DNA from 2 places in the Kangiella profundi genome. Region 2 is predicted to be linked to the other one. Evidence: riboswitches for the same ligand, from Rfam matches in the RefSeq annotation. Region 2 holds a riboswitch; the other holds the start of a gene.
What was found. Region 2 has a riboswitch for thiamine pyrophosphate ahead of CW740_RS05530 (TonB-dependent receptor). Riboswitches for the same ligand answer to the same signal wherever they lie in the genome.
Positions count from the first base shown of each region.

Region 1: linked by a shared signal. The riboswitch ahead of thiC (phosphomethylpyrimidine synthase ThiC) and the one ahead of CW740_RS05530 (TonB-dependent receptor) in region 2 are both predicted to bind thiamine pyrophosphate.

Region 1 is NZ_CP025120.1:70,598-82,172, reverse strand. Features, by position in the region: gene CW740_RS00410 (PH domain-containing protein) at 1-522, opposite strand, end outside; gene CW740_RS00405 (PH domain-containing protein) at 512-1,063, opposite strand; gene CW740_RS00400 (rhodanese-like domain-containing protein) at 1,166-1,522, opposite strand; gene thiE (thiamine phosphate synthase) at 1,519-3,000, opposite strand; gene CW740_RS00390 (thiazole synthase) at 2,997-3,770, opposite strand; gene thiS (sulfur carrier protein ThiS) at 4,230-4,427, opposite strand; gene thiO (glycine oxidase ThiO) at 4,411-5,466, opposite strand; gene thiC (phosphomethylpyrimidine synthase ThiC) at 5,487-7,346, opposite strand; TPP riboswitch at 7,441-7,569, opposite strand; gene CW740_RS00370 (DUF4870 domain-containing protein) at 7,790-8,254, opposite strand; gene CW740_RS00365 (ACT domain-containing protein) at 8,723-9,109, opposite strand; gene CW740_RS00360 (cysteine synthase A) at 9,112-10,164, opposite strand; gene CW740_RS00355 (2OG-Fe(II) oxygenase) at 10,311-10,967, shown strand; gene CW740_RS00350 (tetratricopeptide repeat-containing diguanylate cyclase) at 10,991-11,575, opposite strand, start outside.
Region 2 is NZ_CP025120.1:1,168,022-1,179,596, reverse strand. Features, by position in the region: gene CW740_RS05555 (acyl-CoA dehydrogenase) at 1-1,679, shown strand, start outside; gene CW740_RS05550 (amidohydrolase) at 1,894-3,195, shown strand; gene CW740_RS05545 (phosphotransferase) at 3,248-4,084, opposite strand; gene pnuC (nicotinamide riboside transporter PnuC) at 4,062-4,673, opposite strand; gene CW740_RS05535 (hypothetical protein) at 4,711-4,962, opposite strand; gene CW740_RS05530 (TonB-dependent receptor) at 4,982-7,174, opposite strand; TPP riboswitch at 7,324-7,453, opposite strand; gene CW740_RS05525 (hypothetical protein) at 7,690-8,067, opposite strand; gene CW740_RS05520 (hypothetical protein) at 8,156-8,563, opposite strand; gene CW740_RS05515 (alpha/beta hydrolase family protein) at 8,624-9,394, opposite strand; gene CW740_RS05510 (hypothetical protein) at 9,516-10,103, opposite strand; gene CW740_RS05505 (hypothetical protein) at 10,246-10,635, opposite strand; gene ansA (asparaginase) at 11,119-11,575, shown strand, end outside.

The DNA.
Region 1 (11,575 bases), 1.1 Mb from region 2:
ATTGGTAATCATGCCGTAACGAACAATCTCGCCAAAGGATAAGCTCAGGATACTGTCTTTAGGTTGAGCGACCTCTTCATTCAGCTGCTCTTCTTCATCATTAATTTTATGTTTAAGTACCTTCACAGCCTGCATATCGATCACGTTAATAACCGCTTCGGGTTTACCACCTGATGCCGATTCAAGCTGTACCTTAACCACCCCAAACAAACGGTGTAATGGTGACTGCACTAAATTTAGATTCTGAATTTTTTTATAAGGAACCTGGCGCACGTTGCGAAAAAAGATCCCTTCCTGTACTCGAATCTTATCGCCCTCTAACCAGTAGCGATAAAAACGGTATTGGATAATAGCTCCCAAACTGATAATCAAGGCAAAACCCAATGCAAACCACTCCCACGAGCTACTGCGGGTACTGAACAAGGCTAATACAATAGGGAATATCAGCTTCTTAATATTCTCGAACAGAATAAATAACGGGGAAATTTTGTGCAGCCGATTGGCCTGTACTTCAGACTGCATCGCTTTCGCCTTCTTCCTGTAGCACGGAACGTAACTCATGAGCAGTATCCAGCAATATGCCATCCAGCGAAACTGATGCATCACGTGTACCCGCGGTATGCGTCACCAACTTGCCCAATTCATACTTGCGTTCTAATGGACCTTGCGCCACATCAGTGTGTTGCACTCGATTAAAAGGAATCAGTGTTTTTTTTCGCCACCAGACACCGCTTTGAATATACAGCCCTTCATCAGCCAGCCAGTACCAGGTGTAGTCATACGATTTTTTGGCCCAAATAAATCCAATGGTAAAAACGATGAGTCCCGCCGCCACACCAATTGCGATGATCAGATAAGATTCGCTTAATAATGCTACTACCGTCGGTACCAACATAATAATAAGACTAACAAATGCTACTGTAATTCTTGATACCTTGATGGAGTCAGGATGGAGTCTCTGACTGCTTTCTGGGAGGCGCGAAATAAGATTGTCCTGCTGTTCTGGCTGCCCTTGTTCATTTGTTTGCTGGGCTTCCTGCTGCTGTTCTTGTTCACTGCTCATAAACGAAAATCCCCAATGCTTACTTTATTATTCGATTTAATAGAAACCTCATGAGTATATCGAAATACCTCATACAAGACTGTAGCAGAATGTTACAGTCTATTATTCGGCGGCTTCCCGCCTCAACGCTTCCATGCCGCCATGCAAGCTGTAGACACAGGAAAAGTCTGCCTGAATCAGCAGGCTGGCAGCGTTAAAGCTTTTCTGTCCTACTTGGCAGACAAGCACGGTTGGCTGATCAGGATCCAGTTGATTGATATGACTGCCGAACTCTGTAATCGGAATGTTTTTAAGTGTTCCTACTGTCGCAAACTCCAGTAAAGCCTTATCAGCATCATGTTCTTCGCCGTTTCGCACATCGATCACTAAGGGTGCATCCTGCTGGCTTACCCATTGTTTTAACTGCTCTGGACTGATCAGCTGTACCTTTTCAGATTCCTGCCACTCAAATTTGCTCATACCCTAGGCCTGTGTTGTTCAATCAGTTGCATCATATTTGTAGCTGTCTGTTCAGGATTATGGGCCTTAGTAATTGCTGAAATCATCGCAATACCAGACACACCCGTGCTTGCTACGTCTGCGATTCTATCAGTATTGATGCCCCCGATGGCAACCCATGGATAACTCTGCATCAAATTTTTCCAATAATTTAAATTCTCAATTCCATGTGGAATCCAGGGCATTTGCTTACTGTCGGTGTGGTACACGGGGCCACAAGCCAGATAGCTTGGTTTTATCGCGTGAGCACGTGCCACCTCGTAAAAGCAGTGGGTGCTGACTCCTAAGTACAATCCTGCCTGACTGATTGCTGCGAGGTCCGCATCATCCAGATCTTCCTGCCCCAAGTGTACGCCATAGGCTTGATACTTAATTGCCAGCTGCCAATGGTCATTGATAAATAACCTGGCATTGTATTGTCTAGAGATAGCTACTGCCTTTTGAATTTCACTCTCTAATGAGTCACCCTTTAGGTCCTTCACTCGCAACTGTATGGTCGTAATACCCAAGGGCAATAACCGCTCCAACCATTCGGCACTATCCACTACTGGATATAAACCCAATATCTGCTTTTCTAATGAAGGAAAGTAGTATTCACTTAATGAATACTGCTTGGTGAGTTGTGGCATGTCCTGCTCATCAATAGGCCATGACTTAACCGATAAGGGTCCCTTTTGCTCCCTAACAGGGTAGCTATGCCTTAATCCTTGGTTCAAGGCCATTTTGCCAATCACCACCGCATCTTCGATGGAATAATTCAAGGCTAAAGATGTCGCTATGGCTGACGATAATACACACCCGGTTCCACGCGAATTATCCGTTTCTTTTCTATCACTGTGCAGCCAAAACTTATTATTTCTGTTTATGAAAAAATCCGAAGCCCGCTCAGATGGCCAATGCCCACCCTTCACCAATACCGAACCCACACCCCAATCGATTAGTGTTTTTGCCTGACTTTCAATATCTTCTATCGACTTGGTGTCCTGTCCGGTTAACCTTGCCAACTCATCAATATTCGGAGTGATGACAGTAACGAGCGGTAGTAACTTGTATAATTGTTCGATGACTTCGTCCGGCATTAGCTGTGTACCCGACGATGTTTCTATGACTGGATCGAATACTAATGGAATGGACTTTTCTGCTTGTTCAAGGAAATCTATTAATAACTCAAGACAGTTTATGCTGGGCAAAAGACCCACCTTAATAGCATTTGGCTCACCTAACTCGCGTAGTGCTTCGAGTTGTGATTCTAACTGCTCTGTTGTTGAAGGGTTGATCGCTACTACCCGCTGGCTATTTTGCGCAGTTATCGCTGTGGTAACACTGCAAGCGTGAGCTCCTAATGCCTGAATGGTTTTGACATCGGCAAGTTGACCAGCCAAACCAGAATTATCCAGTCCGGCAAGACTCCAAACCATCGGTTTAGTTTGCCTACTCATGATTCCTGTTGCCAGAAAGGTGTGCCTAAAACGGGCGTACTTGGTTGAGCCAGATCGCGCTGAGGCATAGCACCTGCCTGATAAGCCTTGCGCCCTGCAGACACTGCATCTTTAAATGCTTCTGCCATCAATACAGGATTATCAGCTTGAGCAATAGCTGTATTTAATAATACTGCATCAAAACCCATTTCCATCGCCTGAGTAGCATGCGAAGGCAGACCCAAGCCTGCATCAATTACCATCGGAACATTCGGAAGTCTCTTGCGCAAAGTTTGCAGAGCATAAGGGTCACTAAGTCCTCGGCCCGTTCCAATCGGCGCTCCCCACGGCATTAAAATATTACACCCTGCATCCAATAAGCGTTGGCATAAAACCAAATCATCCGTGCAATAAGGAAATACCTCAAAACCACGTTTAACTAATTCTTTAGTGGCTTCGAGCAACTGAAACGGATCCGGTTGAAGATTGTATTCATCACCAATTACTTCAAGCTTAATCCAGTTGGTTTGAAAAATTTCACGTGCCATTTCAGCGGTCGTGATAGCTTCCTTCGCAGAGTGGCATCCGGCTGTATTGGGCAGCCAATGACAATCTAATTGTTGTAACTGCCTCCAGAAAGTTTCCCCACCCAAACCTTGTCGTCTGACCGATACAGTCACCACATCTGCTTCAGTAGCCTTAATGGCATCCAGCATTATTTGTGGCGACGGGTATAACGCCGTGCCGACAAATAATCTGCTGTTTATTTTTTTATTACCGATTTTTAGCATTTAATTCTCATATTAGTTTTTCGTTCCATTTTCTTACCATATCAGCGACTAATAAGTTTTGTTTCGCTACTCAGCGAGTTACTTTTCTTGCGTGGTCAAGAAAAGTAACCAAAAGAAGACCACCCCGTGATTGAGGTTTCACTTCGTTCAACTTCCTTCGTATCCGCCAAGCCACTTAACGCACCGTAAAATACGTTCCATCCCTGGCCCGAATTTTACTATTCAAAACGTCCTGTTTTGAATTGCTATGTCTTGGCTACTACTCAGCTCAATCAAAAGGGGTTTTTGGAGCAATCCTGCACGCTTGAGCTTATAACTTCATAAATTCCATTTACCTGATAAAACAAAAAAGCTAAACAAGTACGCGGCAAAAAACAGTGTCCCAGAGGGAGTTTACTTTAGTAAATGACCTTGCAGGATACTGTTTTATAACAAAGTAATTGTGACGATTTTTTTGTTTTATCCGCCTTGCATCGGCAAAACAATCTCAACCCGATCCCCCTCTCTCAACAAGGTCTCGCCATATAAGGAGCGTGGCACAAACTCCATATTTACAGCGATCGCAAAATTTCCTTCTTGCTTAAACCATTGGATGAACTCTGCAACACTCATGGGTTTGTCTAATTCTAAAGCTTCATCATTAACAATTAACTGCATGTTTAACCTCATCATTTTCGGTTAATGCTTGTTCAAATTTATCCATCATCTGTTCTACGACCGCAGGCGCTAATAAAATGCCATGCCGATAGAGACCATTTATTGTTCCTATTCTGTTGCTCAACTCTACCATAGGTAGATTATCCGGTAATGCCGGTCGACAGTTTACGACCTGTTTAATAATTCGTGCTTCACCGAAGGATTTATGCAAACTGTAAGCCGCTGATAACAATTCTAAGGTCGATCTGACGGATACTGGACTTCGATCTTCACTCTCAATCTCGGTTGCCCCAATTAAATAAATATTATTAGGACGAGGTACCAGATAGATACGATATCGTGGGTGCATTAAACGGGTTAGGTATTTAATACTTACATCCGGTGCATGCAACCATAAAAGCTCTCCCCTTACTGCCCGCAGGGGTATGGTTTCTTTTGCGCCTAATCCGCGACAGTCAAAGATCCAGTCATATTCATAGGTGTTATTCTTTGTTGTAACCTTGCCAGGCTCTATGCTTTTCACTTCCGTATGCTCTATCCAAGAAACACCGTGTTTTAGCAGTTGCTTTTGCAAAGCTGTTAACATAGCAGTGGTGTCTAATTGTCCTTCATCCGCCAACCATAACCCTTCTCCCAGGTGGGCCAACTCAGGTGCTTTATCTGCAACTTTTATTTTTTTTACTTGCTCACCACAGCTTTTAAGTTTCGTCTCAAGTAACCGATAATATCGATCTAACTCAACTTTATCTGAACCATGCGCTGTGACTAATGAACCCTGATGCCGATAGAATACTTCAGAGTCTAATTCATGAATCAGATCAGGATATAACTGGAGTGATCGATTCCCTAATTCATAAATCGTTGGCTCAGCCATTTCTAGCTCAGCTATTGGTGACAATATTCCCGCAGCTGCAAAGGAGCAGGCCGCTTCGCTGTCTATTGCGTTCTTATCAAACAGCGTAACATCAAACCCTTTTTTGACCATTTCCCAGGCTAGTAATCGACCTGCTATTCCTGCCCCAACAATTCCGACTTTCATAGGCTCACCATTTGCTTCTGCTATTTCACTTCAACGTAAATCTCTGCGCCCTGCTGCTTAAATTGCTCTGATTTCTCAGCCATGCCTTGCTCAATTTTCTTCTGCTCTGCTGAATAATCACGTACGTCCTGAGAAATTTTCATGGAGCAGAATTTTGGCCCGCACATCGAACAGAAGTGTGCCACTTTGGCAGAATCTTTCGGTAAGGTTTCATCATGAAATTCACGTGCCGTATCTGGATCTAGTCCCAGGTTAAACTGATCTTCCCAACGGAACTCAAAACGCGCTTTGGATAATTGATCATCTCGGTAACGCGCACCAGGATGTCCTTTAGCAACATCCGCTGCATGAGCTGCTAATTTATAGGTAATGATTCCGGTTTTGACATCATCTCTGTTTGGCAGGCCTAAATGTTCCTTTGGCGTGACATAACACAGCATGGCACATCCAAACCAGCCAATCATGGCTGCACCAATTCCCGAAGTAATATGGTCATAGCCAGGGGCAATGTCGGTCGTTAATGGGCCCAGAGTATAAAAAGGCGCTTCGTGACATTCCTTAAGTTGTTTATCCATATTTTCTTTGATCATATGCATTGGCACATGACCCGGTCCCTCAATCATGACCTGCACATCATGTTTCCATGCAATTTTGGTTAGCTCACCTAAAGTTTCCAGTTCACCAAATTGTGCTGCATCATTGGCATCTGCTAATGACCCCGGGCGCAAACCATCACCCAAAGAGAAGCTAACGTCATAGGCCTTCATGATTTCGCAGATTTCTTCGAAATGGGAATAAAGGAAATTCTCCTTGTGATGAGCAATGCACCATTTGGCCATAATTGAACCACCACGTGACACAATGCCCGTAACCCGTTCTGCCGTTAGCGGCACGTAACGTAACAGTACGCCAGCATGGATGGTGAAATAGTCAACACCCTGCTCAGCCTGTTCTATCAAGGTATCGCGAAATACTTCCCAGGTCAGGTCTTCTGCAATCCCGCCTACTTTTTCCAATGCCTGATAAATGGGCACGGTACCAATCGGCACCGGCGAGTTTCTTAAAACATAATCGCGCGTAGCGTGAATATTTTTGCCGGTCGATAAATCCATGACCGTATCGCCACCCCAGCGAGTTGCCCATACCAGCTTTTCAACCTCTTCCTCGATACCCGAACTAACTGCCGAATTCCCGATATTGGCGTTAACTTTAACCAGAAAATTTCGCCCAATGATCATGGGTTCCAATTCAGTATGATTGATATTGGCAGGTATAATGGCACGCCCGGCAGCAATCTCATCGCGTACAAATTCAGGGGTAATAAATTCAGGAGTGTTTGCGCCAAAAGAATGGCCTTTAAGACGAGTTTCTCTTTCACTGTCGCTGGCTTCTTTTATCAAAGCTTCACGTTTCTGATTCTCGCGAATCGCTACATACTCCATCTCGGGAGTGATAATTCCCTGACGTGCATAATGCAGTTGAGTCACATTTTTGCCAGTCTTAGCACGCAGTGGCTTTCGCTGAAGTTCTGGATTATGAGTAGCGAAAGCCTTGTCACCATCCTGGTAACCATTATCAATAGGCTTTACTTGACGTCCTTCATATTCTTCAACATCACCTCGATCAACTACCCATTGCTTACGAACCTGCTGTAATCCTTTGCGCACATCAATTTTAATTGCCGGATCGGTATATGGCCCAGAGGTGTCATAGACAGTAACCGTTTCACCATTGGTCAGGTTAATCTCACGCATAGGCACACGAATATCTTTGTGCACGACACCAGATACATAAATTTTCTCTGAGTTTGGCAGTGGGTCTCGAGTGATGAGATTTGTTTTAAGATCGACAGAATTATTTTTGGTCGCGTTCTTTATCACGCCTTTTGTCACGCTTTTGGTCACAGTATTCTCCAGCTTGTGACTGCACGGCGCAAAAAAGTAATGAGAACGGATCTACATTAGATCAATAGATAGGTTGTGCATTACTCTTCCCTACGCCGATGCGAGTCGGATCAGGTTATACGGGTTTGCTCATGCATCTCAGCTCCTGACATCTTGTTGCTGCATGGCAACAACTTCAGGCGCACCCCGAGAGTTGCTCGAATTATACACATGCTAAGTCACAAATTCCTAGCCCCTATCTCACAAACTTGCTTACAAACTTGTTCATAGATTTTTTCTCAGTCCTTTTATTCAGACATAAAAAAAAGCGGCACCTAAGTTGCCGCTGGGGAGAATGGGGCGAAGTTTTTGATTCGACAGCGCCCCCTGTGGAGAGTCATTTTTTATTATTAGAATTTAAAATTTCATTTACTAACCGATTACTGAATCAGTTTCATTGAGAAGGGATATTCATATACACCACCTTCGCTAGCCTTGATCGCTGCCAGAATTGTCACGATAAAGTGGAAAATGATTAGTCCAAATAGAATTGGGATACCGATTAAGATAATGCACAGAATCAACGCCGCACAGTAAGCAATAAACATGGTAATATTAAAATTCAATGCACGCTTACCGTTTTCCGCTACCAGTGGCATTTCATCTTTCTTCAGTAACCATACAACCAATGGTCCAAGCACCATACCGATGACCGGCACCAGAGGTACCATGGCAACAAATGCGGCTAAGTGGGCAAACATCGACCAGGTTTTCTCTTCACCGCGAATCTCTTCAGTACCCAGTACCTCAGCTTCGCCTTCATAGACCCGTTCTTTACCTTCACCGCCATGTTCTGGCTTGCTGTCGCCTGTGCCTTCAGGTTTTTTATCATCTTCGTGGTTCATCACTATTTTCCTCATCTGAAATCTAAGTGTGGCAACGACCTTATTCGCTGCTCATTTACAGACTAGCAAAGAGTGATATTTCAAAATGTTACTTTGAGTGATAGGAATTAACGATAAATCGGTGCTTTCAATTTATTTTTGCTATTGAATTAACTTATTGAAATTTATGATTATTTTTTAAGGTGCTTGTGATGTGCATTCATCCTTTTTTTGAACAGAATGCTTTGAATACCTTTTTTTTAAATTTAACCTGTTGATATTAAAGGGTATTTAATTTTTTTAATTTAATTTTTTTTTCTCTTTTGCCGACAAAATGGAATAAAGGTATAAATTCGCTTAAATTGGCGCCAAATGTCCCTAATATTATGTCAATTGATGATAATTACTTCTATTTTCGAACTTATTCCATTTTGCCTACCGATTTGCAATGCAAGCCAAAATAGTACAGACCTTTCCTATTTTATCAATTTAAACAAACACATAGCCTGCTTTCTTAAGAACCACCAATGCTTCTGCTAAGTTGCGTTCTTTCACTAAAAGATAATCGGTATCAAAGGTTGATACGACAAAGATTGGGATATCAGCCTTAGCCAATTCATTGCTAAGGCCTGCAATAACTCCTGACATGCTAAAATCGAGCGGCCCTTCAACTTTGATGGACCGCCAGTTCAGCTCACTCTTTTGTACCGAGTCTTTTATCAGTTCTCGGTTCAAGCTTTCACAAACCAGGGATAACTCTTCATCCGTCGATGATAAAAACCAATTTCCCTGTAGATCCTCCAATTGCATCACTGAGGACAGTTTATGTACGTCAAATTGCGCATCGAGTAATTTTAGACGTGGCTTTTGCTCCATGTTTAACCTCTCCTTGTTACATTAACGATGACATCTTCATCCATTGCCCGGTATCGTTCAAGCATCTGCTCGATTGTTTCCAGATCATCGCGTATCCCTTTTTCTGTTAGGAACTCGGGATTCCATAATTTAGAGTATGAGCGCTCACCTGCATCACAGGCAAAAGTTACAATGGTTTTGCCGGGACCGCTTTTTGCCGCAGCAAATAGAGCACCTGCCAGATTAAGTGCTGAACTACTCCCCAGCACCAGACCATCATTGTTTCTAACAGCTCGCGATACTGTCACCAGATCTTGATCCGGCAATGTTATTCCTTTATCAATTTTTGCCTGAGCAAAATTGGCTACCGTTCGCATGATGCCAATTCCTTCAGTAAATGAACTCCCTTGCGCCTTGTATTCACCCGTTTTCAGATAGTGGTAGATACCTGATCCGTCTGGATCCACAGACCAGATTTGAACGTCAGGTTTCTGTTCTTTCAGGTAACAGGATGTTCCACCAATGGTTCCCCCTGTACCTGACACTGACACCAATGCATCTATCTTACCTTCTGTTTGTTGCCAGATTTCAGGACCGGTGTGTTTATAATGAGCTTTTGCATTACTGGTATTTTCAAACTGGTTGGCCCACCAGTAATGGTTATTCTCCTCTGCTAACCGACGGGCGGTATGATAGAAATGATTAGGGTTTGCGAAAGGACAGGGGTCGACTAACATTAGCTCTGAACCATGCAGCGCAATCATTTTTTCTTTTTCCGGCGTTTGCCCTTTTGGCATCACCGTCAGCATCTTGTAGCCCAAAGCCTTTGCCACTACTGCTAAGCCAATTCCTGTATTACCAGCTGTGCCTTCGACAATAGTCATTCCCTGTTTTAGCTCTCCCGATTCGATGGCATCCTTTACCATTTGCAGGGCAGCTCTATCCTTAATGGATCCGCCGGGATTCTGAAATTCACATTTAACTAATATTTCACAGCCAGTTAATACTGACAGGGAAGGAATTCGCAATAAATCGGTATTTCCAATTAATTCAGCAACATTTTGCTTATAGCTCATAGGAATACTCTCAAACTACTTATCGATACCATTCAGTCTAATTCACCTTGTCCATAATTGCGACCACACCCTCTGTACGATTTTTGTTCACAAAACAGTTTTTTTGGAGTATAAAGCGCGCATAGATTCCATGAGGTTTTACTGCATTGAACCCAGTTTTAAAAACCGTTTCTTCCAGCTCTACTGGTTATTTTGATGAAGATGTCTTTGGGCGTATCTGCGATGCGATTACCGATCAAGGTTATATTGTTCTGAAAAACGCTTTACCGCTTGATACTCTTAACCATCTGTTCACCGGTCTTATTGATAGTAACCCTCATCAATTCGATCTTGCTGGGATTGGACGTGAACAAGATTTTCATACCAATGAATTTGTACGCACTGACCAAATCCAATGGTTAGAGCCAGATCAGCCTTTTGCCAGCCAATATTTTGCCTGGATAGAAGAGCTGCGTCTGCGTTTGAATCGCTATCTTTTTCTTGGGCTGTTTGATTACGAATGTATGTTCGCACACTATCCCGAGGGCGCTTTCTATAAACGTCACCTGGATGCTTTTCGAGGCAGTACTAACCGTCGTTTAACCACAGTGTTGTATCTCAACCCTCAATGGAACCCAGAAGATGGCGGAGAGCTGCTGATTTATCGTAAACGCGAGAAAACCCCAATAGAAACAGTGATACCTGAGTTTGGTACTTTGGTTGTGTTTTTAAGTGAAGTGTTTCCGCATGAAGTGCTACCAGCCAATAAGTCTCGATTTAGTCTCACCGGTTGGTATCGAATCAATGAGGGGTTAGTGATTTAACCCCTGCAGTTTATCGGAATAATTTAAATAACATATTCAACGCGATTACGACCATTTTCCTTGGCCTGGTAAAGTGCTTCATCCACGCGATGCAGCAACTGGTCCATGTTCTCGCCAGGTTTAAATTCCGTTACGCCCACACTAATAGTGGCATTAAGATCACTTTCGATATTTGTGTACTGCTTAAGATCCACTTCTCGCTGCAACCTTTTTGCCACCTGAATGGCCTGATCAATATTGGCGTTAGGTAAAATCGCCAGGAATTCCTCCCCACCCGTTCTTCCCAGTACGTCATTATCACGTAACAGCTCTTTACTAAAGTTGGAAAGGTTTGTCAGAACCACATCACCTATTGAGTGACCATGTTTATCATTGATCACTTTGAAGTGGTCAATGTCATACATCAGTATGCTCAATGGCTTCCGGTTCAGGTTGGCTTCTTCCATAGACTTTTTCAATGCTCGCTCTATCTGGCGACGATTGGCCAGGCCAGTTAAGCTGTCGGTATAAGCCAGTTGTTTAAATTTACGTGAGTTTGCTACCTGTCTCAAAGAAAACCAGATCAATAGCAAAGTTAACAAGCCACCCAAAATTATTGCTAGAATTTG
Region 2 (11,575 bases):
ATGCAGGCGGCATTCCTGATAAAGGCATCATCTGTAAAGGTGAATGGAATGGTGAAGAAGTTTTGGGCATGCGCCTGACCTGGAACAAGCGATATATCACGCTTGCACCAGTGGCCACCCTACTCGGCCTGGCCTTCAAGCTTTATGATCCAGACGGCTTATTGGGTGATGAAGAAGATCTAGGTATTACCTGCGCCTTAATTCCAACAGATACCTCTGGGGTTAATTTTGGTCGTCGCCACCATCCAATCAGCACTCCATTCCAGAATGGCCCTACAACTGGTAAAGATGTGTTCGTGCCGCTAGATTATATTATCGGTGGAGCAAAGAACGCCGGTATCGGTTGGCGTATGCTGGTTGACTGTCTTTCTGCTGGTCGTGCTATTTCCTTACCATCAGGCGCAACCGGTGGCTCGAAAGCAGTTGCGTACACCACTGGTGCCTATGCTCGCATCCGTAAACAGTTCAAAGTCCCTGTGGGCTACATGGAAGGCGTGATGGAAGCATTGGCCAGAATCGCGGGTAAAACTTATCTGATTGATGCAGTTCGAACCTTTACCGCAGCGGGTATCGATACCGGTGAAAAACCATCGGTCGCATCAGCTATAGTCAAATACCATACCACCAATATGTCGCGTGAGATCGCTACTGACGGTATGGATGTTCATGGTGGTAAAGCAATCATTATGGGCCCTAAAAACTATATGGCTAAGGCTTATCAAAGCGCTCCAATTTCCATTACAGTTGAAGGCGCTAACATTCTGACCCGTAGCTTGATCATTTATGGTCAAGGCTCGATTCGTTGCCATCCTTACGTACTCAAGGAAATTGCCGCCACACACAATCCAGACACCAAACAGGCCGTCAAAGATTTTGATAAGGCATTATTTGGCCACTTAGGTTTTGCAGCCAGTAACAAGATTCGTACCTTCTGGTTAGGTTTAACCAGCAGTCGTCTGGTGTTTAAACCAAAGTCTGACTTTACCGGTCGTTACTATCAACATCTAACACGCTTCTCGAGCACTCTGGCATTCCTATCGGACGTCACCATGGGCGTGCTGGGTGGCGAGCTTAAGCGTCGTGAAATGATCTCGGGCCGTCTTGGCGACATGTTGAGTTATATGTACATTGCTTCATCTGTACTCAAATTCTATGACGATAAAGGTCGACCAGAGCACGACCGAGACATCGTTAAGTGGTCACTAGATTTCTGTATGTATCAGACCCAGATGGCAGCTGATGGAGTTCTTCGTAACTTCCCTATCGGATGGTTAGGCAAGGCACTAAGATTAGTGGTCTTCCCACTGGGTATGCCAGTTTCAGCACCTTCTGATAAGCTGCAGCGTAAAGTGGCTCGTCAATTACAAGAGCCAGGTGCAATGCGTGAAGAACTAACCCACGGCATGTTTAAAACTGCTGCTGAGTTCAACAATGCTGCTGAAGTTGATCGTGCTTTACGTCTTCAGTTAAAAATTGAACCACTGGTCAAGAAAGTAGCCAGTACTTTAGGCGTCAAACCTGATAATCACGAAGTAGTCATCTACGCTGAGCAAGCTAAGAATGACGGTATCATCACTCAAGATGAATACGACCTGATCATTGAAGCTGAAAAAGCTCGTCTTGATATCGTAAACGTTGATGACTTTGCCCCAGAAGAAATGGTGCATAAAAAAGTTTAAACATGTAACGCCCCTTGTAACAAGCAACACCCCTCAAAAGGCGTCCGATTGGGCGCCTTTTTTTACATCGAAGAATAGGCAACATCCTCACATAACATTGATTCTCCAAACATAACAATCATTCTTTATGCATGACTCAATAGATAAATCACATTTGCATTAAGTGGCAAAAAAGGCCAAACTGAACGCGCTTAAAAATTGAGGACCCCTTTTTATGAAGTTTATTGTCAGCATACTAGTAGCAGGGTTTTCGCTATCCCTTTCCGCGCAGGACGCCCAACAGATTATCGCCGAAAAGGCCGATACCATTGAGCCAAAAGTCATAGAATGGCGTCGCCATCTCCACCAGAATCCAGAGCTTAGTAATCGCGAGTTCGAAACCAGCAAGTACATTGAAAAGCATTTACGTGAGCTAGGCCTTGAAATAGAAACAGGCGTTGCTCATACCGGAATTGTTGCTGTACTCAAAGCTGGCAAGCCTGGTCCTGTTGTAGCATTACGTGCTGATATGGATGCTCTGCCTATCAAAGAGCGCAACGATCTTCCCTTCAAATCTACTGCTATTGGCGAATACCTTGGAAAAGAAGTGCCAGTCATGCACGCCTGTGGTCACGATACCCACGTAGCTATGTTAATGGGCGTTGCTGAAATTTTAACCAGCATGAAAGATGAGCTTCCGGGAACCGTTAAATTTTTATTCCAGCCAGCCGAAGAAGGCTCCCCTCCTGGTGAAGAAGGCGGTGCCGAACTGATGGTTAAAGAAGGTGCTCTAAAAAATCCTGACGTTGATGTGGTCTTTGGCCTACATATCTGGGCAGGTATTAATGTTGGTGAAATTGGCATCAAGTCAGAAGGCCTGATGGCCAGCGTCGATGACTTTAAAATCACTATCAAAGGTAAAGGTGCACACGGTTCAACGCCATGGCTTTCAGTTGATCCTGTAGTAACCTCCGCTCAAATCGTAAACAGTTTGCAGACTATCGTTAGTCGCAGCATGCCGCTGACTCAACAAGCATCAGTGGTCAGTGTTGGCGCAATTCATGGCGGTGTTCGTTCAAATATCATTCCTGAAGAAGTAGAAATGCTTGGTACTATCCGCGCATTGGATGAAGCAGATCGAAAAAATATCGCAAAGCAGGTGAAAGAAAAAGCCGAATTGATCGCCAAAAGCATGGGCGCAACCGCTGTCGTTGAACTGCCCTACTCTAGTTCGCTACCAGTAACTTATAACGATCCAGAACTAACGGCCAAAATGATGCCTACACTCGAAAACGTTATTGGCAAAGACAATATTCATATTGTTAATCCAGTAACTGGGGCTGAAGACTTTTCTATCTTCGCTAACGAAGTTCCTGGCATGTTCTTCTTCCTTGGTGGTAAGCCTGTAGATAAGCCACTTAGTGAAGTAGCACCACACCACACTGCAGATTTCTATGTGGATGAAGCTGGTATGAGGGTTGGAGTTAAAGCTTTATCGCATTTAGCGATAGATTATTTGAATAGTCACTCAGAGTAAGCATTAAAGCCATATAAATATAAAAAGGTACTCCTTGGAGTACCTTTTTTGATCAAGCATTACCAATATACCAAAGCTCAGTGATAATTCTGTACAAGGCTTTCATCGCTTCTAGCTTTTCCAAATCCACCATCATCTGCGACTGCCTATGATACTCTTCGACTAGCTCCTGCTCCTGGCGATCGGAAAGCTCAAAGTTGCAGATAATTCCCGCCAGTTCAAACAATGGATCGCTTAAAGCAGCATACTCCCAGTCAACCAAAAAAAGCTGGTGTCCAGACAGCAAGTTGCCAGGCGAGATGTCATTATGACAACAATGGGATGCCTCGAAAGAATCGACTAACTTCTGCCCTTGTTCATACAACACTTCTGAGCGGAAAGGATCGGCGGTTTTATTAGCTCTTGCAATTTCATAATATTTCGCAAGATGCATTTTCATATCAAGCTCTGGCAACGATAATTCAGAATGATGCAACTCACTCAATAAACTACTTAAATCAACTATCAAATCGGGGTTGTTAAAATGCTGGCTCACTGTCGGGCTCGCATATAGCCAGACCGAAACACGGATTTCTTCATTATCCAGCAAACACTTTGGAAGCCACTTTGAAAGCGCTGGATTCTCGCTAACCAGTCTTGTCTGAGAACGATAAAAACCGCCTGGTAGCTGCTCAACTTTTGTCTGATCGACCAATTGAACAAAGTAATCTTGGAAAGTAAGACTTAATTTAAAATTAGAATTGGTATCGCCCTGACGCAATAATTGCCAATTAGCTTGGTTTGCACATTGAGCAACAGTATCCGGCTGCAGTTTGTTTAATAACTCAACCAATTGCTGCCAGCAGCTATTTGAGTATTGCCACCACTCAGGCGGTTTTCTGTTGGGCATAATGCTTCTTCCACTCCAGCCAGCCGACAATGGCCATGACTGTATAAGCTATAAACAAGATTGCAGTTATCAGCAAACCTTTTTCCCAATATAAAAACACTGACACAAAGTCGATCACAACCCAGTACAACCAGTTTTCCAGCACCTTCTGCGCTAATAGATAAGTAGTAAACACTGCAAACCAGGTTGTGAATGAATCAACATAGGCAAAATCCTGGGTCGTGTAATTATCCAGCAAATAACCACTAATCAAGACGACTATAGATAGCCCAGCTATCCAAGCCAAATGCACTTTCAATGACCAACGACTAATGGACTTGTCGTTCCCTCGTTTACCGGTAAAGCGCCATTGATAGAAGCCGTAAACGGCCATCAACAAATAATAAACGTTAAGCAGTGACTCCATGAACAAATTCACGTCATAGAATAATGCCGTGTAAATCGCCGTACTAAAAAAAGCAGCAACCCAGCACCAGATATTTTCTTTAATCGCTAATAGAATATATGCAATAGCCAAGGCAACCGCCAGCCACTCCCAGTTTGAAGTAGCCGCTACTTGCTGGCCAAAGGTTTCAAAGAAGCTACTCATACAGTTTTACTATTCTTTTCTCTGTTAACTGGGTCTACTAATCGGGCTTAACATCGCTGTTCAAAAACTTGGCTACAAACACCTGCTTGCCATAAGTTTTGAATGAGTATTCTACGGTTTCATTAACCACTGCCATCACAGATTCAAAGTCACCAAAAAGCTGCGTGCTCATGGTATTAACGATAGCCTCAACACGCTTATCCCCCATCAGACGTTCAACAATATCCTGAATAATCGGCAGGAATTGATCATCAAGAGGATACAAGCTTAATTCAACTGAAATCTTCATTTCACCAATCCCTCAATATTTAAAAGTTATAGGCAGCGCGAACACCAACAATTCTTGGTGTACCATACTGAAAATAAGGTTCGGTTTCATAAAACTTTCGCGGATCATTGCCGAAGCTACCAAAACCTCGATTAACGACAGTTTCATCCGTCAGGTTACGGCCATAGAGTTCAACAAGCCAATTAGCATCCTCATAAGTCAACGCCAGGTGCCACAACTGATAGTCCTCCGCTTTAACCTGATGACGATCAGACAGGTAAAACTCATCCTTAAATTCAGTTTGCAGATTCAAACTCCAATATTCATTGAAATAGAAATCAGCACCAGCAATCCATTGCAGCTCTGGTGAATGAGCCAATTCGCGACCCGTTAAATCATAAGGCACAGGTGGATTAGCAGTTAAATCCGCTAATACATGAGTAAAACTCTGCAAATCTTCAAACTTAGTTTTAAGAATCCCTACAGAACCGTACAAACGCGCCCAATCTGATGAACGCCAATTCCACTCAACTTCAGCACCATAGCTTTTTGCACCACCAGCGTTGATATTGTAATCGGTAAAATTACAAGGACACTCGCCGCCTTCCTGTAACGTTCGCCCATCAGCCTGCGAGGTGACATAAGATTGTTTGGACTGGATATCATCACGGTTTTGATAGAACACAGACGCCTGCAACGTTAATCCAGCATCAGGCCACAAACCTTTAACCCCTAGTTCATGATTGAGCATGTATTCTGAGTCATATTCACGCTGTGACTCCGGTAATTCCTGTGCAGTATTAAAGCCTCCTGCTTTATACCCACGCGATAACAAGGCATAAAGCATAGCCTGTTCGCTGGCCTGATACTCAAGCGAAACCTTACCACCCCAGAAGGTCTCAGAACGATCATCCGCAAATGGCTGGTTATCAATATAATCAGCCGACTGGCGTTCGAAACGTGCACCGGTTGCCAAGGTCCAATCATTAATCAATGGAATGTCCAACTGTCCATAAAGCGCGGCATTACGCGTATCGTACTGATTTCTGAAATCGACAGGGTTGAAAGTATATTGACGTAACAGGTCAACCGACTGATCGCGAAAATATGCACCAACCACCCACTGATTCGACGAAGATTGATTAGACAAGGTGTCAGTGCTGCCCTGCCCACCAATCAGTTTCACATCCAGACTCAGATTACGGTTATCTCTTAAGAAGCGATCAAATGACGAATACCACCAATCAAAGCCCCAGTCATCGCTATCACACGGCGTGTCTTCACAAATTCCAGTATGACTCCAGTCTTCGTCGTAAGCATAATCTAGCTCGCTATCAGCAAATGACAAGGTGCTTTGCAGTTTGGTCGTGTCCCAGGCCCATTCAGCAATAAAGGAAGCGCCTATGGTTTCCTGGCGATCGTGCCCTGGCTCATCAGAGTAAGTCTGGCGTGTGTTATCAAGACTAAAAGCGTCATAACCATTGTCCACATCGACCAGAATCAGATTTGAGGTCAAAGAAAAGTCGTCACTGGGTTGGTAAACCAAACGAGCCTTCATGCTCGATTCATCGATATTCTGGGTATCATCACGACCGAGGAAAATGTTATCGGTAAAACCGTCGCTACGATACTGCCCCACCGCGAAACGGTAACCCCAGGCATCCGACAGCTGATCACTGCTTATCAAAGAAGCGCTGCGACCATTGTAAGACTCAAAAGAACCGGAAACTTTGAGCAAGTCTTCCTCAGGCTCAGCAGATACCATATTCACAAGGCCTGCCAATGCATTAGCACCATAAATCGTCCCCTGTGGCCCGCGTAGGATCTCAACCTGTTGCGTATCAAGCATCAAGGCACCGCCAGCGATACCCGTCATATCAATGCCATCAACAATCACACCCACCGAATAATTCACCGGCTCAACAAACTCACTGCGCTCGCCGACGCCACGGATCTGAATAAAGCGACCACGAGACGCACCCGTTGCGAAATTAACGTTTGGCGCTAAATTGAAAATATCAGACACATGATGAGCATTGTTCCGACGCGCCGTTTCGCTATCGATCACAGTTACGCTCGAAGGCAAGGTCAAGGGACTCTCAGTCAAATGCTCTGCATTAATCACCAGAGTCTCAATGTCATCATCACTCTGCTCTTCAGCAACAGCACCAAGCGACATCGCCAACAGACTGGCCAAGATTAAAGGTTTAAAAGAACGAATAGCGTGTTTCAAAGGACAACTCCACATAGCACAATATTGTTGGGGTATGCAGAGTAACAACAGAAAAGACAGAAAATTGAAGCAGTTAAGCTAACTTGACTGAATCCCTGTCAATGAATGGCTTGAAATCTAGAAAGGAAAAGCCAGAATCCCAAAAAGCACATTTTCTGAACTCCCTGTCCCTACGCCGGCATAACCCGGATCAGGTTCTAAGGGTCTGGCGCTCAAGCAATCAAAACTGCAACTGCATCGAGCCTCATCTCAGGCTAAAAGCCACCCCTCGGGAATGGGTGTCATTATACACGTCTTAAAAACAAACAGCGAATGTAAAGATAGTTGGTTATTGCAGGACTTAAAAGGTTGTCATCTGACCCACAAGGATGTGGGGAATTCACTGGTAATTCTTAGAGAATTGCCTGCCTAAACTGTGACCGAAGGGAATACCTTTAGGTAATTCAGGATCTGCGTCGCGACGTACCATTTTTGTTGAGGTTTGTGTGAGTCTAAAACTTTAAGCAACCGCTAATTCAATAAGGGCATCCACTTACTACAGTTATTAGCTCAACTTCTCCGGATATATTTATGCTTAATAGCTTTCCAAAAACACCTGCCTCATTATCTCGAACCCCTACTGAATAAATAAAATCCCTGCTAGATTCTAATGTATCATGACCTTGAAGAGCTAATACGCAATAATAATCTTGTGGCACACCGTAACGGTTATCTGTGCACTCTATTAACTTGGTAATATTGGGGGAGCAAGATGAGTCAGTCAAATCGATTTCATCAAGAATAATACTGACATACTCTTCAGGTACATCTCCACGTTCAAATTCAGGAATAGTACTACAAGAAGAAACGGTGAACAGAAATATAGATAACATTATTACTTTATTAAGATTCATTTTAATCCTTTTTGATAGGTGTCTTAGTATGCGTCGTGGCTTAGGGTCATCCCCATGGATGCCCTACTTCTGTTTGGCTTACCAATCTTTAATGAACTTCAATAAAGCTACCTTTAACGTTATGTTTAAATCCAAACCTCTCTCGCATTAACTCCATTTGAATGATTTGTTCGCCAGTATCGACTTCAAACATGATGTTATGAGGTTTACTCGAATCCTGAAGCCTTTCGCTGAGTAGCGCCCCACCATCTTGAGCCAAAGAAACACCATCCATACTAACTAAAACCCAACCGGATTTTAGACCTGAACGAAAGGTTTCGGAGTGCTGGGATATTAACAAAACTTCCAAACCATGGTTTGGTTGCTCTTTATAAATAATACCCAATGAATACTGCTGCTGGAGCCATTCTTCTGTTGATTCTCCCGAATGAGTACCTGAATGATTTGCGCAAGCAGATAGAATTAATGCAGCTAACAATGTAGAAATTATTTTCATGGAATGACCCAAACAATAAAAGCCCCAGCTAATGTATTACGGCACTCTTTAAAAAACAAACTATTCGTATATGTATTCAATATTATTTTGAGCTAAAGAACGCCTTGCTTCATTAGACTCTGTCGCTGCGATTTGAGTTAAACACTCTGCCAGTTTTGCTTGCTCATGCTGTGCAACGGGGCCACCGCTTGAGCAGCCGATGGATGTATAGGTCTGAGAAGCTTCACGAGAAGGTGCTCGAAGTGCTTTGAGGATCTCGCCGTGCTCCACTACTGACACACGCTTATTCTCAATGCTGTAACCATTCGCACTGAACCTCGGTGAGGTATTGAATACATAAGCTTCAACGTTTTCGCGTTTGAGTGAAATCTCTAGAGCAATACCGCCTCCTAACGAATGGCCAGTGACAATAATGGTTTCGTCACTCCCCTTTTCTTGTCGAATCGTATCAAACAATTCCAGGCCTCGATCATTCTGGCTACCCCACAAGTTGCCATACCACCAGTCCTTGAAATTAGCGCCCTCTGTTCCTCGAAAGACAATAATGGTTAGATCATTTCGAGTATTTTCATAAATCGAATAGGCAAACCCAATATCATCATTGTCTTTTTTGGTGACTAGCTCATAGTTGGTAGGCAATTTAAATTGATAGGCATCATTGTAAGTATTGGCCGACATTTGAGCGTAAAGGTAGGTTTCTGTAGCCGTGGCACGAATCTGATCGCACCACTTTGAATGATGGTCACAACCCGTAAGCTCTTCTTTTGTATAGTCCATTATTGCGCATGAAGATAATAAAAAACCTAGTCCAAGAAATAATATATATTTCATTCCTTTCTCCTTGCTATATGGTGCTTCTTAATATCAGAGTGTTCTTCTTATATAATTAATTTACTCTGACCCCATTATTTCTATAACTACCAATTAATTCAAAATTCAAAATTAAATATAGTCATGAACACTCTTCAAGCTTCTCGATTTCATAAATAGAAATATCGCTAATTTCATCTCTGCTGTAGTGATACTTATTGTTTTTTAATAGTTTCACTTTAAATGTTTTATTATTTACACAAAGCTTCCACTTGGATCCATCTTTGTAAAATATTCCTTTCTCATGGTAACTAATATATCCTACATATTTGTGGTCATCTTTCTCCAAAATTGATCCATCGACTAGTTTAAAGATATTGTCATTAAAGCTATCGACTTCTACATGGAAAGCTTCAGTGTTATCTCTTTTCTTTTTTTCGATACTTTCATAAAACTTTAATTGATTTGGGCTCTTTAACTCTATAATTGCAAGAGGGATAAGTTCTTTTTTGCTTTCATCTAAAACAGATTTTATTGGGATGCAAACCCCTTCCAATAACCTATCTTGCTCATGCTTCCCCATAAAATACGATGTTTTACATACACCTTTATTAGCAAGGTACGCACCAACTATATCGGCGTATTTCCCTCCGTATGAATACGAGCAAAAGAATAATGTTAAACAGCCGTAGAATACAATTTGCTTTAATTTAGTCAGATAATTAGACATAACATGTTCCATTACAAATAAATCAAACCAGAGTACGCCTTGTACACCTAACCTACCCTTACACCATTATTTTACTGTATCTTTAACGCACAGTTGTGTGATAGCTAGTAAACTCGTGAGCTGCAAATTCAGCAATCTTTTGTTAAATACCATAAAGCTTTATAATTCCTAAGAAAATGAGTAAAAAGCCTATAAATGCAAAAAAATCTGCTAGGAAAGAATGCCGCCAACCAGCAAACCATGCATTTATATTACCTTCGATATTAGAGTCTCGATACCTGTAATATGCTAGTTTCGCTCCAATTCCAAAACAGAGTATTCCAGCAATTAAAATTGTAATAGGCACAGCAAAAGCCTTTGTTGAATCCACGAACATGGCACCAAAAGAAATAAGAAAAGGTACAGAGCTAATTGCTAACATGACATCAGGCCATGTTTTGAGTTCAAGTGATTTCAGCGGATTGTCCACGTAGTACCTCCCTTTAATTTTATCATATACATAGTTCATATTTTTAAGATCTTCAATATCCATCAAGCTCACCCAATGAATAATCTATTTCACCAAATTAACTTTTGATCTGTTACTTTCGACCACTGCTGTAAATCTCTTAAGACTCGTGATTTTACTACGAGATTATCGTTTTTATTTAACTCATCAATAAACACAAGAAAACCCACTGAATAATCCCCCGAGTGCTCCACTGGTAACGTCAAGTCCAATAAAGAACTTTCGTAATGAAGTACTCCACTTATATTGTTCTTCATACTTATTGTTATTTTGTAGCTCATTGAATATGTTTTTTAGCAATAAATTAAAAAGCCATATTAATAAACTTTTCTAATAACGCAACAAAAATGTCAGAAAGCTTTACAATTCAATTGTGGTGATAAATTTGGGGTTTTAAGAAATATAAAGGGAACTTCAACACGGCTTCTTTCTCCCCCTAATAAAAGTTATACTTCTGCCAACTTGTTGAATATTCGAAACTATCGAGTCTTAATGTCCGAGCAACCGATGAAAAAGAAAAAAGTCTATATCGCTTACACAGGCGGTACGATTGGCATGAAGCCGAGTGATAAGGGTTTTGTGCCACAGGAGGGTTTTCTGGAGAATACTCTGGCGAGCTTTCATGAGTTTAAGCATCCGGATATGCCGGAGATTACGATTCGTGATTACGCGGAGCCGATTGACTCGGCGAATATGACGCCTGAGGATTGGTATCTGATTGCGCAGGATATTCAGGACAATTACGACGATTATGATGGTTTTGTGGTGTTGCATGGTACCGATACCATGGCGTACACGGCGTCGGCTTTGTCGTTTATGTTGGAAGGTTTGCAGAAGCCGGTGATTCTGACTGGGTCGCAGATCCCATTGACGCAGCTGCGTACCGATGCGCGCGATAATCTGATTAATGCGGTGTATCTGGCGGCCAACCACCCTATTCCGGAAGTCTGCTTGTTCTTCCACG